2 regions of the Bradyrhizobium sp. USDA 4532 genome follow, and region 1 is predicted to be linked to the other one. Evidence: predicted binding sites of a transcription regulator. Region 1 holds the regulator's gene; the other holds the start of a gene.
What was found. Region 1 encodes PhoB, which activates phosphate uptake and scavenging genes when phosphate is short. Its sites were predicted from a motif close to TGTCATNNANCTGTCAT; they were not measured.
Positions count from the first base shown of each region.

Region 1 (7,204 bases):
TGCTGGCGACCGCCCGCGTCGCCGGCGAGACCGCGCCGCTGCTGTTCACCGCGCTGTCGAACCAGTTCTTCAGCCTGGATCTGACCAAGACGATGGCCAACCTGCCAGTGACCATCAACAACTTCGTGCAGAGCCCCTACGCCTACTGGAAAGAGCTGGCGTGGAGCGGCGCGCTGCTCATCACATTCACCGTGCTCGCGTTGAATATCGGCGCGCGTATCCTTGGTGCCGAAAGGGCCGCAAAATGACCGAGCTTTCCGTCTCCACGACTGCCGCAGGCCACATTCCCCAGGTTCCGCTGCCGGAAGCGCCGCCGAAAGTCACGGTGCGCAACCTCAACTTCTATTACGGCGAGCACCACGCGCTGAAGAACATCAACCTGGCGCTCGGCACCAACCGCGTCACGGCGTTCATCGGCCCGTCCGGCTGCGGCAAGTCGACCCTGCTGCGCATTTTCAACCGGATGTACGACCTGTATCCGGGTCAGCGCGCGGTCGGCCAGCTGATGCTGGACCAGACCAACATTCTCGACCCCAAGCTCGACCTCAACTTGCTGCGCGCGCGGGTCGGCATGGTGTTCCAGAAGCCGACGCCGTTCCCGATGACGATCTACGAGAACATCGCCTTCGGCATCCGCCTCTATGAGAAGATCTCGAAGTCCGAGATGGACGACCGGGTCGAGAAGGCGCTGCGCGGCGGCGCGCTGTGGAACGAGGTCAAGGACAAGCTGAACGCCTCCGGCCTGTCGCTCTCCGGCGGCCAGCAGCAGCGCCTGTGCATCGCGCGCACCGTGGCGGTGCGTCCCGAGGTGATCCTGTTCGACGAGCCGTGCTCGGCGCTCGACCCGATCTCGACCGCCAAGGTCGAGGAGCTGATCCAGGAGCTCTCCGAGGACTACACGATCGCGATCGTCACCCACAACATGCAGCAGGCGGCGCGCGTCTCCGATAAGACCGCCTTCATGTATCTCGGCGAGCTGATCGAGTTCGACGACACCAACAAGATATTCACCTCACCGAGCGATCGGCGCACCCAGGACTACATCACCGGCCGGTTCGGTTGACCGGCGCATGATCCGGAAAAGTGGAAACCGGTTTTCCGATCAGGTCATGCTAAAATTCAGGACACGAAACCATGATCCCCGGGATCATGGTTGAGGGAGACAAGCGATGGCTTCTGAACATACCGCCAAGGCATTCGACAGCGACCTGCAGGAGTTGACTCGCCTGGTCGCCGAGATGGGCGGCCTGGTCGAACGGATGATTACCGAGTCGGTCGACGCGCTGATCCGTCGCGACGTCGCGCTCGGCAAGCGCGTGGTCGCCGCCGACATCGAGATCGACAATCTGCAGCGCAACATCGAAGAGCGGGCGGTGCTGACGATCGCCCGCCGCCAGCCGATGGCGATCGATCTGCGTGAGATCGTCAGCGCGATGCGCGTCGCCACCGACCTCGAGCGGATCGGCGACCTCGCCAAGAACATGGGCAAGCGCGTCGCGGCGCTGGAGAGCGATTTCCAGCCGCTGAAGCTGATCCGCGGCCTCGAGCACATGACCGACCTCGTGCTGTCGCAGGTCAAGTCGGTGCTCGACGCCTATGCCGCGCACGACCTGCCGGCGGCGATGAACGTCTGGAAGGGCGACGAGGAGGTCGATGCGATCTGCACCTCGCTGTTCCGCGAACTGCTCACCTACATGATGGAAGATCCGCGCAACATCTCGTTCTGCATCCATCTGATGTTCTGCGCCAAGAACATCGAGCGGATCGGCGATCACGCCACCAATATCGCCGAGACCGTGTTCTACATGATCGAGGGCCAGCAGATCACCGACAAGCGCCCGAAGGGCGACATGACCACTTTTGCCACCACGGTGCCGGGCAACTGAGGCATGATCGGCAAGCACGGAACCGGCAAGAGCGAAACTGGATGATCCTCGCGACAAATCGTTTCCGCGGGGACTATGCTCAAGGAAGTAAGCGTTTCGGTTTGCGTCTGGGCAACGGATCACCACAGAGAAAGAACTTAAACCGATGAGCGCACGCATTCTGGTAGTCGAAGACGAGGAAGCGCTGACGACGCTGTTGCGCTACAATCTCGATGCGGAAGGCTACGATGTCGAGACGGTGGGGCGCGGCGACGATGCGGATACAAGGCTGAAGGAGCGCGTTCCCGACCTCGTGGTGCTGGACTGGATGCTGCCGGGCCTGTCCGGCATCGAACTGTGCCGCCGCCTGCGGGCGCGGCCCGAGACCAAGCAGCTTCCGATCATCATGCTGACCGCGCGCGGCGAGGAAAGCGAGCGCGTGCGCGGGCTTGCCACCGGCGCGGACGATTACATCGTCAAGCCGTTCTCGGTGCCGGAGCTGCTGGCGCGGGTGAAGGGCCTGTTGCGCCGCGCCAGCCCGGAGCGGCTTGCGACCGTGCTGACCTACGGCGACATCGAGCTCGACCGCGAGAAGCGCCGCGTGGCGCGCTCGGGCCGTCCGATCGATCTCGGGCCGACCGAGTATCGCCTGCTCGAATTCTTCCTTGAGCATCCCGGCCGCGTGTTCAGCCGCGAGCAATTGCTCGACAGCGTCTGGGGCCGCGACATCTACATCGATGAGCGCACCGTCGACGTGCATATCGGCCGCCTGCGCAAGCTGCTCAATCCGGGCCGCGAGCAGGATCCGATCCGCACTGTGCGCGGCGCCGGCTACGCGCTCGACGACCGCTTTGCCAAGGCCGAGCCGCAGCCGTAACGGCCATGCGGCATTCATAAACCGCAACACGGCGTCGTCCCGGCGAAACCCGGGACCCATACGCTGCGGCCAGCGCAATCGGCACGCGGCCAGACGGCTTTCTAACAACACCCATTCGTGGTTATGGGTCCCGGCCTGCGCCGGGACGACGCTGGTGATATAGCCGGGCTGGGTCACACAAAAAAATCCCCGCTTTCGCGGGGATTTGTCTTTGAGGTCTTCCGTCGTTTTCCCGAGTGCTCACTTGATCTGCGGTTTCGCCGACGGCCGGCGGCGATCGGCGGCGGGCTGGTAGGCGACGCGCGAGTGATGCGCGCAATAGGGCAGGCCGCCGAGCGCTTTGCCGCCGCAGAAGAAGAATTCCGGGCTCGAGGGATCGCCGACCGGCCAGTGACAGGTGGCCTCGTTGAGCTCGAGCAGCGACAGCCGCTGGCTCATCGGCACCACATTGTCGTAGGAGATCGGATCGGGCTCCATCTCGGCCTCGAAGGCGTGCGCCAGCGCGGTGTTGCCGCGCGAGACCGGGCGCGCCACCCGCATCATGTGCTGGGCGGGGCGGGCCTTGCGCTGCCGCGGCGCGGCCGTGGAGGGTGCCTTGGCGCGGCCGGAGAGGCCGAGCCGATGCACTTTGCCGATCACGGCGTTTCGCGTCACATTGCCAAGTTCCGCCGCGATCTGGCTGGCCGACAGGCCGGACTCCCAGAGCTTCTTCAGCTGCTCGACGCGATCGTCGGACCAGGTCAATACAGTCATCGCATTCTTCCCTTCGCGTAGCGCCGGCCAATCATTGGAGCGGCGCTGCGAGCCAATCTGGACAAATATCCCTGCGGCCAGAATCCCTTAGCCCTCGCCGGGCACGGTGTTGCGCCCGAACGTTTACGCGAGACACAAAGGCTACTTAGAGGGTCCAGTACCGCCGCACGAGATGTCGTACCCGACAGGCCAAACGCTACAATATGGCGTGACTCTGGCGCAAGAGTCCGCGGTCGTGCGTCCACATGTTCCCACACAGTTAAGCATCGCGATGAGGCTTTTCCACCGCACCGGAATGCTCCGGATTGCGCTCGTTTCGCATTGCAGGAAGGCCACTTCGTGGCGATTGACACTTACCGACCGCAGCATAGAATGCCCGCCACGTGCCGCCCGCAAAGGCGGCCGTTTTGTTTTCCGAAGCTGGCCGTTGCTGCGCTGGCGTCAAGGCGCGCGGCAATTGTCGGCTTAAAAACCGTCAGTGATCGTCATGACCAACGCTGCCACGTCGCATCTGCTCCCCGTCTTCGCCAGGGTCGATCTCGGTTTCGAGCGCGGTGAGGGCGCCTGGCTGATCGCAACCAACGGCGACCGCTATCTCGATTTCACCTCGGGCGTCGCGGTCAACGCGCTCGGGCACGCGCATCCGCATCTCGTCAAGGCGCTGCAGGAACAGGCGACCAAGCTCTGGCACATGTCGAACCTGTTCAAGAGCCCGGACGGCGAGGTGCTTGCCGCGCGGCTGTGCGAGCAGAGCTTTGCCGACTTCGTGTTCTTCTGCAATTCCGGCGCGGAAGCGATGGAGGGCGTGATCAAGCTGGTCCGCCACTATCACTTCTCCAAGGGCCATGGCGAGCGCTACCGCATCATCACCTTCGAGGGCGCCTTCCACGGCCGCACGCTGGGCACGCTGGCGGCGACCGGCTCGGCGAAATATCTCGAGGGCTTCGGCCCGCCGATGGACGGCTTCGACCAGGTGCCGCATGGCGACATCGACGCGGTGAAGAAGGCGATCGGTCCGCACACCGCCGGCATCCTGATCGAGCCGGTGCAGGGCGAGGGCGGCGTGCGCTCGGCGCCACAGGCGTTCTTCAAGGCACTGCGCGCGCTGTGCGACGAGCACGGCCTGCTGCTCGCCTTCGACGAGGTGCAGACCGGCATGGGCCGAACCGGCGAGCTGTTCGCCTACAAGCGCACCGGCGTCACGCCGGACGTGATGTCGCTGGCCAAGGCGCTCGGGGGCGGTTTCCCGATCGGCGCGGTGCTGGCGACCGCGCAAGCCGCGGCCGGCATGGCGCCCGGCTCGCACGGCTCGACCTTCGGCGGCAATCCGCTCGCGGTCGCCGCCGCCAATGCCGTGCTCGACGTCATGCTGAAACCCGGCTTCTTCGAGCATGTGCAGAAGATGTCGCTGCTGCTCAAGCAGAAGCTCGCCTCCGTCGTCGACCGCTATCCCGGCGTGCTGTCGGAGGTACGCGGCGAGGGGCTGTTGATCGGCGTCAAGGCCGTGGTGCCGTCGGGCGACCTGATCGCAGCGCTGCGCAGCGAGAAGCTGCTCACCGTCGGCGCAGGCGACAATGTGGTGCGGTTCCTGGCGCCGCTGATCGTGACCGAGTCCGAGATCGACCAGTCGATCACCGCGCTCGAGCGCGCCTGCGCGACATTGTCGGTGGCGCAGCCGAAGAAGGCGGCTGGATAATGAGCAAGCCGGTCCGTCACTTCCTCGATATCAACGAGCTGCCGCTCGGCGAACTGCGCAACATGCTGTCCGCCGGAGCCGCCATGAAGGCGAAGCTGAAGGCGCATGAGAAGGGCAGGAAGCCGCTCGAAGGCAAGACGCTGGCGATGATCTTCGAGCGCCCGTCGACCCGCACAAGGGTGTCGTTCGACGTGGGCATGCGCCAGCTCGGCGGTGAATCCATCATGCTGACCGGCGCCGAGATGCAGCTCGGCCGCGGCGAGACCATCGCCGACACCGCGCGCGTGCTGTCGCGCTATGTCGATGCGATCATGATCCGCATCCTCAACCATGACGCGCTGCTCGAGCTCGCGGCTCACGCCACCGTTCCCGTCATCAACGGCCTGACCCGGCGTTCGCATCCCTGCCAGGTGATGGCCGACCTCATGACCTATGAGGAAAACCGCGGCTCGATCGAGGGCAAGACCGTGGCCTGGACCGGCGACGACAACAACGTGCTGGCCTCCTGGGCGCATGCCGCCGAGCGGTTCAAGTTCCAGCTCAATGTTGCGACCCCGCCGGAGCTGTCGCCGAAGAAGCCGATGCGCGACTGGATCAAGGCGACCGGCGCGCCGATCATGCTCGGCACCGATCCGGAAGCCGCCGTGCGCGGCGCCGACTGCGTCGTCACCGACACCTGGGTGTCGATGGGCGACAAGGAGGGCGAGCACCGCCACAACGTGCTGCGGCCCTATCAGGTCAATGCCAAGCTGATGTCGCTCGCCAAGCCGGACGCACTGTTCATGCACTGCCTGCCCGCGCATCGCGGCGAGGAGGTCACCGACGAGGTGATCGACGGGCCGCAATCCGTGGTGTTCGACGAGGCGGAAAACCGCCTGCATGCGCAGAAGGGCATTCTGGCCTGGTGTTTCGACGCGGTCGCGTAGTCGGAGATCAGTAAGCGTTGTCGTCCCGGGCAAGCGAAGCGCGACCCCGGACCCATAACCATCGCTGTCAATCGTTGCGAAGGCTGGGGCACCAGCTTGATGCAAGCAACTCACATCGGTGGTTATGGGTCGCTGCTTTCGCATGCTTTCGCAGGGACGACGGAAACATCCGCGTTAGTGAACCCCTTTATTTCATGGTCCGAGACCCCAGATAGAGCGCCATGGTTTCACAATCCCCCGACATCAAAATCACGCCCGAGGCGCCGGTTCGCGCGCCCTCAGCGGTTCCGGTCGACGATGCCGTGCTGGCATTCGAGGTCGGCGCGCTGGACCTGCGCGGCCGGCTGACCCGGCTCGGCCCCGCGCTCGACGAGATCCTGCACAAGCACGATTATCCGCCCGCGGTCGGCAAGCTGCTCGGCGAGGCGATCGTGCTGACCACGCTGCTCGGCTCGTCGGTCAAGTTCGAGGGCCGCTTCATCCTGCAGACCCGGACCGAAGGTCCGGTCTCGCTCCTGATCGTGGATTTCCAGGCGCCCGACCGGCTGCGCGCCTATGCGCGCTACGACGCATCGCGCCTCAAGAATGGCCAGAGCTCGGGCGAGCTGCTCGGCAAGGGCCACCTTGCGATGACCATCGATCAGGGCTCCAACACCAGCCGCTACCAGGGACTGGTCGCGCTCGACGGCGGCGGCCTGGAAGAGGCGGCCCACGAATATTTCCTGCGCTCGGAGCAGATTCCGACGCGGGTGCGGCTTGCGGTCGGCGAGGAGATGCGCGGCGGCGAGGGCGGCAAGCTGCACTGGCGTGCCGGCGGCATCCTGCTGCAATTCCTGCCCAAGGCGCCCGAGCGCGCCAAGCAGGCCGATCTGCATCCCGGCGATGCGCCGGAAGGCACGGCCACGCATAGCGTGCCGGACGATGACGCCTGGGTCGAGGGCCAGTCGCTGATCTCGACCGTCGAGGACGTCGAGCTGATCGATCCCGATCTGTCCGGCGAGCGGCTGCTCTATCGCCTGTTCCACGAACGTGGCGTGCGTGTCTTCAACCCGCAAACGCTGCGCGCGCAGTGCTCCTGCTCGCGCGA
Region 1 is NZ_JALJZN010000001.1:6,821,264-6,828,467, forward strand. It holds gene pstA (phosphate ABC transporter permease PstA) at 1-248, shown strand, start outside; gene pstB (phosphate ABC transporter ATP-binding protein PstB) at 245-1,063, shown strand; gene phoU (phosphate signaling complex protein PhoU) at 1,170-1,886, shown strand; gene phoB (phosphate regulon transcriptional regulator PhoB) at 2,032-2,742, shown strand; gene J2R76_RS31360 (GcrA family cell cycle regulator) at 2,983-3,495, opposite strand; gene J2R76_RS31365 (aspartate aminotransferase family protein) at 3,983-5,191, shown strand; gene argF (ornithine carbamoyltransferase) at 5,191-6,117, shown strand; gene J2R76_RS31375 (Hsp33 family molecular chaperone) at 6,339-7,204, shown strand, end outside.

Region 2 (7,204 bases), 3.3 Mb from region 1:
TTGTCGCGGTGGAATGCGTCGAGACCGACTGGGCGACGCGTGCGCGGCTTGCCGGGATCGACAACGTGCAGTCGCGGCTTGCGGCCGAGGCCGAGCGCGAGGTGCTGTGGGTGCTCAACGGTCATTGCAATTCGCCGATCGCGGGCCACGCCACGCTCGCGGGAGCCGAGATGACGCTGCGCGCCTCCGTGCTCGACGAGGCCGGCGCCGGCTTCATCGAGGTGACGCGGCGCGGACCCGCGGACCGGCCGCGCGAACTCGGCCGCGCCGTGGGCATGGAGCTGCTGGAGAAGGGCGCCGCCGAGATCATCGCCCGCACCCGGGCGGAGGAATAGCGCGCGCTACGCCCGCAACGGCCAGCTGCCGATGATGCGGAAGCGCGATGCGCTGTCGGTCTGCTTGAACAGCGCGATGCGGTCGATTGCGAGCCGCGCGAGGTCGATCGCCGCGAACCGTGAGCGCAGCTGCGCCACGATCGGGCCGCGCCGCTCGTCGCTCAGCCGCCCTGTCAGCGTCATGTGGAAGCGGAACTCCTCCATGACGTAGGGATAGCCCCAGCGGTCGAGATAGTCGCACTGCCGCGCGGTGAGTTTCTCTGGCCTGCGGCGCGCGCGATCTTCCGGCGTCAGCGGCGCGCGGAACGCGTCGAATTCGGTGACGCAATCGGCGGCAAGCTGCTGCAGATCATCCGAGCGGCTGGCCGGGATCACCGCGATGAAGCCGCTGATCGCATCGACCACCGGTTCGATCACCGGAATGCGCCGCGCGCGGCCGGCGAAGGCGGCACAGGCATCGAGAAGCTCGGCCTCGCTTCGACCGTCGGCGAGCGCGGTGGGCGCTTTCAGCGTGGCGTGGAATCCATACTTGCGCGGATCTTCGGTGATCTCGCGCCAGTCCGGCGTGACGCCTTCGGGAAACGGCAGGTCGTCGCCCGACACCGCATCGTAACCGAGCAGTGTCGAACCGAAGCGGTGCAGGACGCTGTCGGGTGACGGCGCATAATAGATCGCGTAGCGCGGAGTGCTGGCCATGGGACTGGGCTACGCCGCCGCAACCGTCTTGCGCGGCGCGAGCGAATGAACGAGGCAGCTCGCGTCCGCCAGGTGCACCAGCCGTCCGGCCGCTATCACGGCGACGATGCGCGGCCGCAGCGGCACCTTGTCGTCGACGACGATGATGTCGGCACGGCGGCCCGCGGCGAGCACGCCGCGATCGGCGAGCCCGGCCGCGCGGGCCGCCGCCGACGAGATCAGGTCCCAGGCCCTGGCGAGCGGCAGGATGCCGTCGTCGGCGAGGCGGAACGCCGCGAGCAGCTGCGCCGGATAGTAATAGTCCGACGCCAGCACCGAGCAGAGGCCCTGTGCGATCATGTCGGATGCCTTGGTCCAGCCGGTATGGCTGCCGCCGCGCACCACATTGGGCGCGCCGAACACGATGAAATCGCCCGCCGCGGCGGCGTCGCGCGCGGTCTCCTCGTTGACAGGGAATTCGGCGATCGTGGCGCCGAGCGCGCGAAACTCCTGGCGCATCGCCGGGCTGTTGTCGTCGTGCGAGAGCATGCGGATATCGGCCGCGCGCGCGGCAGCGGCCAGTCGCGCTATCGAGGCCGGCACCTCGGGGCGACGCGCCACGATCCGGTCGAGCATGTCGTTGACGGCCTCGACGGAGAGCCCGGTGCGCTCGGCCAGCTGGTTGCGCTTCTTCGGCTTGACGTTGCTGTGGTCGTTGAAGGCGAACAGGTCGATGCGGCCTTCACTGAGCCATTGAATGATCTCGGCCTCGGCCTCGAGATTGTGGGTCTCGTGGCGCAGGTGGAAGCGGGTGTCGGCGGCGAGGTGCGGCCGCAGCGCCTCGATCGCATCGAGCAGCTTGCGCGCATTCTCCGCGCTGCGCAGGCCGGGCTCCCACGACCAGGTCGTGCCGTGGAACACGGTGGTGATGCCGTTGGCGATCGCCTGCCGGTCGCTGTCGATCAGCGCCACGTCGGTCGGGAAGTCGACGCCGGGGCGCGGCATCATCTGCCGCTCGAACGCATCGCCATGCAGGTCGATGATGCCGGGCAGCACCAGGAGGCCACTAGCATCGATGTGAAGCGCGGCGCGACCCTGCTCGGCGTCGAGCGCGCCGATGTCGCGACCAGCGGTCCGCAGCGAGGTCTCGACCAAGGCGCCGTCAACCAGCGTGCGCCCGCCCTCGATGAAAATGTCCGTCACGATGCGGCGCTCCGTTGTTTGGCTTGTGATTGGGATACGGCCTTGGCCTCATGCTTGTCGAGGAATTCCTCGACCGCGAGCTTGCGAAAGTCGGGCAGGACGCGGCGGAGCGTCTCGTGATCCCAGTCCCACCATGCGAGCGCGGCGAGGCGGTCGGCGATCGTCTCGGAGAAGCGCCGCTTCACCGGCCGCGCCGGATTACCGGCCACGATGGTGTAGCCGGGAACGTCCTTGGTCACGATCGCGCCGGCGGCGACGACGGCGCCGGTTCCGACGTTCCGTCCTGGTAACAGGATCGCACCATGACCGATCCAGACGTCATGGCCGATATGCACGTGATGCGCACGTCGCCAGTTGAAGAAGTCGGTGTCGTCGCTCTCTCCGGGGAAATACGCGCTGGCGCGGTAGGTGAAATGCGCCTGAGTCGCGCGATGCATCGGGTGGTTGCCGGGGTTGATGCGGGTCATCGCTTCGAGCAGAACTTGCCGATCGAGGTGTAGGTGATCTGGCTGTCGTTCACGACGTAGGAATAGTCATCCATGGTCACTTCAAGCAGGATCGTGCGCGCGCCGACCTCGGTATATTTGCCGAGCTTGCTCTCACGGACCGACGCGGTCGGGTCGACGGTCGGCACAACCGAGAGTGTTTTTCCGGCCATCAGGGCCTCCGCAAATCTTCAAGAATCTTGGGCTTCCGGGGGATGCGCGCTCGTCATCGGGATGCTTGATGACAACATCATGACGTTGCGATGACGGCAAGGGAGCGACAAGGGAGGGGTGTGGACGATCGCCGCACCGCAGCGCTGTCGTCACATAACTGTAAAACGCCGGGGATAGCGATGGCCCAACGAGGCGCGGTTGGAGCATTACATGCTGGTGGTGGAAGGTTTGACGTGCCGTTTCGGCACGAAAGCCGCAGTCGACAACGCGTCCTTTTCGATCGCGCCGGGCAGCTTTGTCGGCGTGATCGGCCGCTCCGGCGCCGGCAAGTCGACGCTGCTGCGGATGATCAACTGTCTCGCCGATCCGACCTCCGGCCGTATCCTGTTCGAGGGCACCGACGTCACCGCGTTGCGCGGCAAGGAACTGCGGCGGTGGCGCGCGCGCTCGGCGATGATCTTCCAGCAGTTCAATCTGGTCGGCCGCCTTGATGTGCTGACCAACGTGCTGATGGGCCGACTGGCCCAAATTCCGTCATGGCGCTCGCTGGCGCAGGTCTGGCCGGAGCAGGACAGGGCGCTCGCACTGTCGGCGCTCGAGCAATTCGACATCGCCCAGCTGGCGGCACAGCGCGCCGACCAGCTCTCCGGCGGCCAGCAGCAACGCGTCGCGATCGCCCGCGCGCTGGTGCAGGAGCCCGACATCATTCTCGCCGACGAGCCGATCGCCTCGCTCGATCCGCGCAACACCAAGATCGTGATGGACGCGCTGCTGCGCATCAACAAGCATTTCGGCATCACAGTGCTTTGCAATCTGCACTCGCTCGACCTGGCGCGGACCTATTGCGACCGCCTGGTCGGCATGGCCGCAGGTCGCGTGGTGTTCGATGGCGCCCCCGCGGCGCTCACCGACCATATCGCCCGCGAGCTCTATGACCTCGAGGCCAATGACGTCATCGGCGCAGCACCGCTGCCCGCGCCCGACGATGCAACTGCGCCGGCACTCGGCACCGCAGCCGCGGCCTGAGCGTCGCGCATTTTTCAATCTGGGAGGCCGGGCATTTTGCCCGGCCAACAGGTGCAACTACAACAAAAGAGGGGTAGTCATGTTCACTCGTCGCATCATTCTGGCTGGCGCCGCCGCGCTGGCATTTGCCGGTTCGGCCTCCGCGCAGGACTGGAAGGCAAAGTATCCGGAGCTCACCTTCGCGGTGGTGCCGGCCGAGAACGCCTCCGGCGTCACCGAGCGCTGGACGCCGTTCGTGGCGTATCTGTCGAAGGAACTCGGCGTGAAGGTCACACTGCGCATCGCCAACGACTACGCGGCCGTCATCGAAGGCCAGCGCGCCGGCAACATCCAGATCGCCAGCTACGGCTCGGCCTCGTTCTCTCGCGCGCGCGTGACCGGCGTCAAGACCGACGCGTTCGCCAACGATATGAACGCCGACGGTTCGACCGGCTATTACTCGGTGTTCTTCGTCAAGGCGTCGAGCCCGTACAAGACCGTCGAGGACCTGAAGGGCAAGAATCTCGGCCTGGTCGATCCGAACTCGACGTCCGGCAACAACGTGCCGCGCTTCGAACTCAACAAGATGGGCATCGCGAACGCCGAAGGCTTTTTCGGCAAGGTCGTGTTCACCGGCAGCCACGAGAACGCCGTCCTGGCGCTGTCGCAGGGAACCGTTGATGTGGCCGCCAACCAGTGGACCAACGAGGATGATTCCACGCTCGCCCAGATGCTGACCAAGGGCATGCTGAAGAATGCCGACGGCTCGGCGATGAAGAAGGATGATTTCCGCATCATCCACAAGTCGGCGCTGATCATCAACGGCCCCTATGCGTACAACACCGATCTTCCGGAGGACCTGAAGGCCGCGATCGCAAAGGCCTTCTTCGACGCCCCGACCAAGGACAAGGCCGCCTTCGACCGTCTGTCCGACGGTCAGAAGAAGGGCTTCCATCCCGCCACCACCAAGGATTGGGACGGCACCATCGAGCTGATCAAGTTCGTCGACGGTTTGCGAAAGAAGGCGAGCTGATCGCACGCCTGACGTCACGAGGGTCGGGCGTATAGCCCGGCTCTTTCTCTCCACTCAACTCCGAACCGGACTGGCACGCGTCGATGGCGACCGCCGTATCCATTCTTCCAGCGCAGCAATTGGCGACGCTGGGGGACGCCTACCGCAAGTCCGTCGCACGCAAGCGGTTGAAGGCCGCGCTGGCAACGGCGGCATTCTGTGCGGTGCTGGTGATCGCGGCGTTCGGCGCGGAAGTGAACCTGCGCACGCTGTTCACCTATTTCGGCAATTTCGTCAGCTATTTCGATCGCATCCTGACGCTGGATTCCGGCGCGCGGGTCTGGACCGATCCCGCCGAATGGTTCTGGGGTTGGCATAAGTGGCTGAAGATGCTCGGCGAGACGATCCTGATCAGCTATGTCGGCACGCTGACGGGTGCCGTGCTCGCCTTCGCGCTCAATTTCTTCGCGGCCCAGAATACGTCGCCGGGCCCGTGGGTACGTTTCACGATCCGCCGCCTGCTGGAATTCGCCCGCACCGTCCCCGGCATCGTGTTCGCGCTGATCTTCGTGATCGCGTTCGGCCTCGGGCCGATGGCCGGCGTGCTGGCGATCGCGATCCACACCACCGGGGCGCTCGGCAAGCTGTTCGCCGAGATCGTCGAGAATGCCGACATGAAGCCGGTCGAGGGCATCCGCTCCACCGGCGCGAGCTGGCTGTCCTGCATGCGCTTTGCCGTGCTGCCGCAGGTCTCGGCCGGCTATGCCAGCTATGCGCTGCTGCGCTTCGAGATCAACGTCCGCGAGGCGTCGGTGATGGGCTTCGTCGGCGCCGGCGGCATCGGCCAGGAGCTGGTGGTCGCGATCCGCAAGTTCTACTATTCCGACGTCAGCGCCATCCTCATCACCATCATCGTCACCGTCTTCATCATCGATATCTCGACCGGCTGGCTGCGCGGCCGGCTGTTCGGCAAGGAGACCCGTCGATGAGCCAGATGCCGAGGCCGGACACCGCGGAACTGCGCGCGAAGTACCCCGACGTCTTCGAACGTCCCACATCGGCACGGCTGGCGATGTCGGCCATGATCGTGGCGGCGCTCGCGATCTTCGTGTTCGGACTGGTCGATCTCGATTTCTCGCCGTCCAGGCTGATCGCGGGCCTCGGCCAGCTCGGCTGGATCACGATGCTGATGCTCCCGCCGAATCCGGGCTCGTCGTTCCCGCTCTACATGCAGGCGCTCGGCGAGACGCTGTCGATCGCGGTGCTCGGCACCACGCTTGCCGCGGTTTTGGCACTCCCGGTCAGCCTGCTGGCGGCGCGCAACATCATCCCCTCGAACCTGATCCGCTTTCCGGTGCGCCGCTTCCTGGACTCGATCCGCGGCGTCGATACGCTGATCTGGGCGCTGGTCTGGATCAACGTCGTCGGCCTCGGCCCGTTCGCGGGCGTGCTCGCGATCATGGTGTCGGACTTCGGCGCGTTTGGAAAGCTGTTCTCGGAGGCGATCGAGGCGGCGGATCGCAAGCAGGTCGAGGGCATCCGCGCGTCCGGCGGCAACGCGCTGCACGAGATCCGCTTCGGCCTGCTGCCGCAGGTGCTGCCCGTGATCGCCGGGCAGGTGCTCTACTTCATCGAGTCGAATACCCGTTCGGCCACCATCATCGGCATCGTCGGCGCCGGCGGCATTGGGTTGCAGCTCGCCGAGCAGATCCGTGTGCTGGAATGGCAGAAGGTATCGTTCCTGATCCTGATGATCCTAATCGCGGTCGCGGCGATCGACTTCATCTCCAGCAAGCTGCGCTTTGCCATCATCGGCCAGCGTGCCGTGGTGTAGAACCTTGCCTCGCCCTGCTCTTGCGGGGCGCCTCGAGTTTTGTACCGCACTATGCGCTGCGACCGTGAAGATGCGCGAGGGAGCGCCAGGCGTGATGCGTGAGCGTTTCAAGGCGCCGTACGGTATCGACGCGAGCGATTGCGTCGTCCGCGATCGTCGTTCCATCCGCCACAGAGTCGAGCGTGGCCTTGCGGTGGTCTCTCCGCACTTCGCCGAGTGCTTTCGCGCAGTGTTCCAGATGCGCAAGGGCCTGCTCGGTCGATGTCCCGGCTGTGGCGAGTGCCTTCCCTGGGTGGTGCGACCGCGTCGGCGCTGTTCTCGGCTTGATCTTTCTGGCGGAATCGGAAGCGTCGGGCACGACAGCGACTTCAGCGGCGAGCGATGCCGCGCTACGCATGGCCTCCACGCAGATTTCCACCGCGCGCATGTCCTGGGAGCCGCTGGGGAGCCGACCGAGTTCGATTTCCTCGCCGAAGGTTTC
Region 2 is NZ_JALJZN010000001.1:3,492,131-3,499,334, reverse strand. It holds gene hemC (hydroxymethylbilane synthase) at 1-335, shown strand, start outside; gene J2R76_RS16540 (DUF1045 domain-containing protein) at 342-1,031, opposite strand; gene J2R76_RS16535 (alpha-D-ribose 1-methylphosphonate 5-triphosphate diphosphatase) at 1,041-2,213, opposite strand; partial or broken gene J2R76_RS16530 (chloramphenicol acetyltransferase) at 2,210-2,871, opposite strand; gene phnC (phosphonate ABC transporter ATP-binding protein) at 3,083-3,898, shown strand; gene phnD (phosphonate ABC transporter substrate-binding protein) at 3,978-4,910, shown strand; gene phnE (phosphonate ABC transporter, permease protein PhnE) at 4,994-5,878, shown strand; gene phnE (phosphonate ABC transporter, permease protein PhnE) at 5,875-6,723, shown strand; gene J2R76_RS16505 (Na/Pi cotransporter family protein) at 6,773-7,204, opposite strand, start outside.
Region 2: phnC (phosphonate ABC transporter ATP-binding protein) is a predicted target of PhoB. The motif match lies at 2,940-2,956, and genes of this name have one in related genera.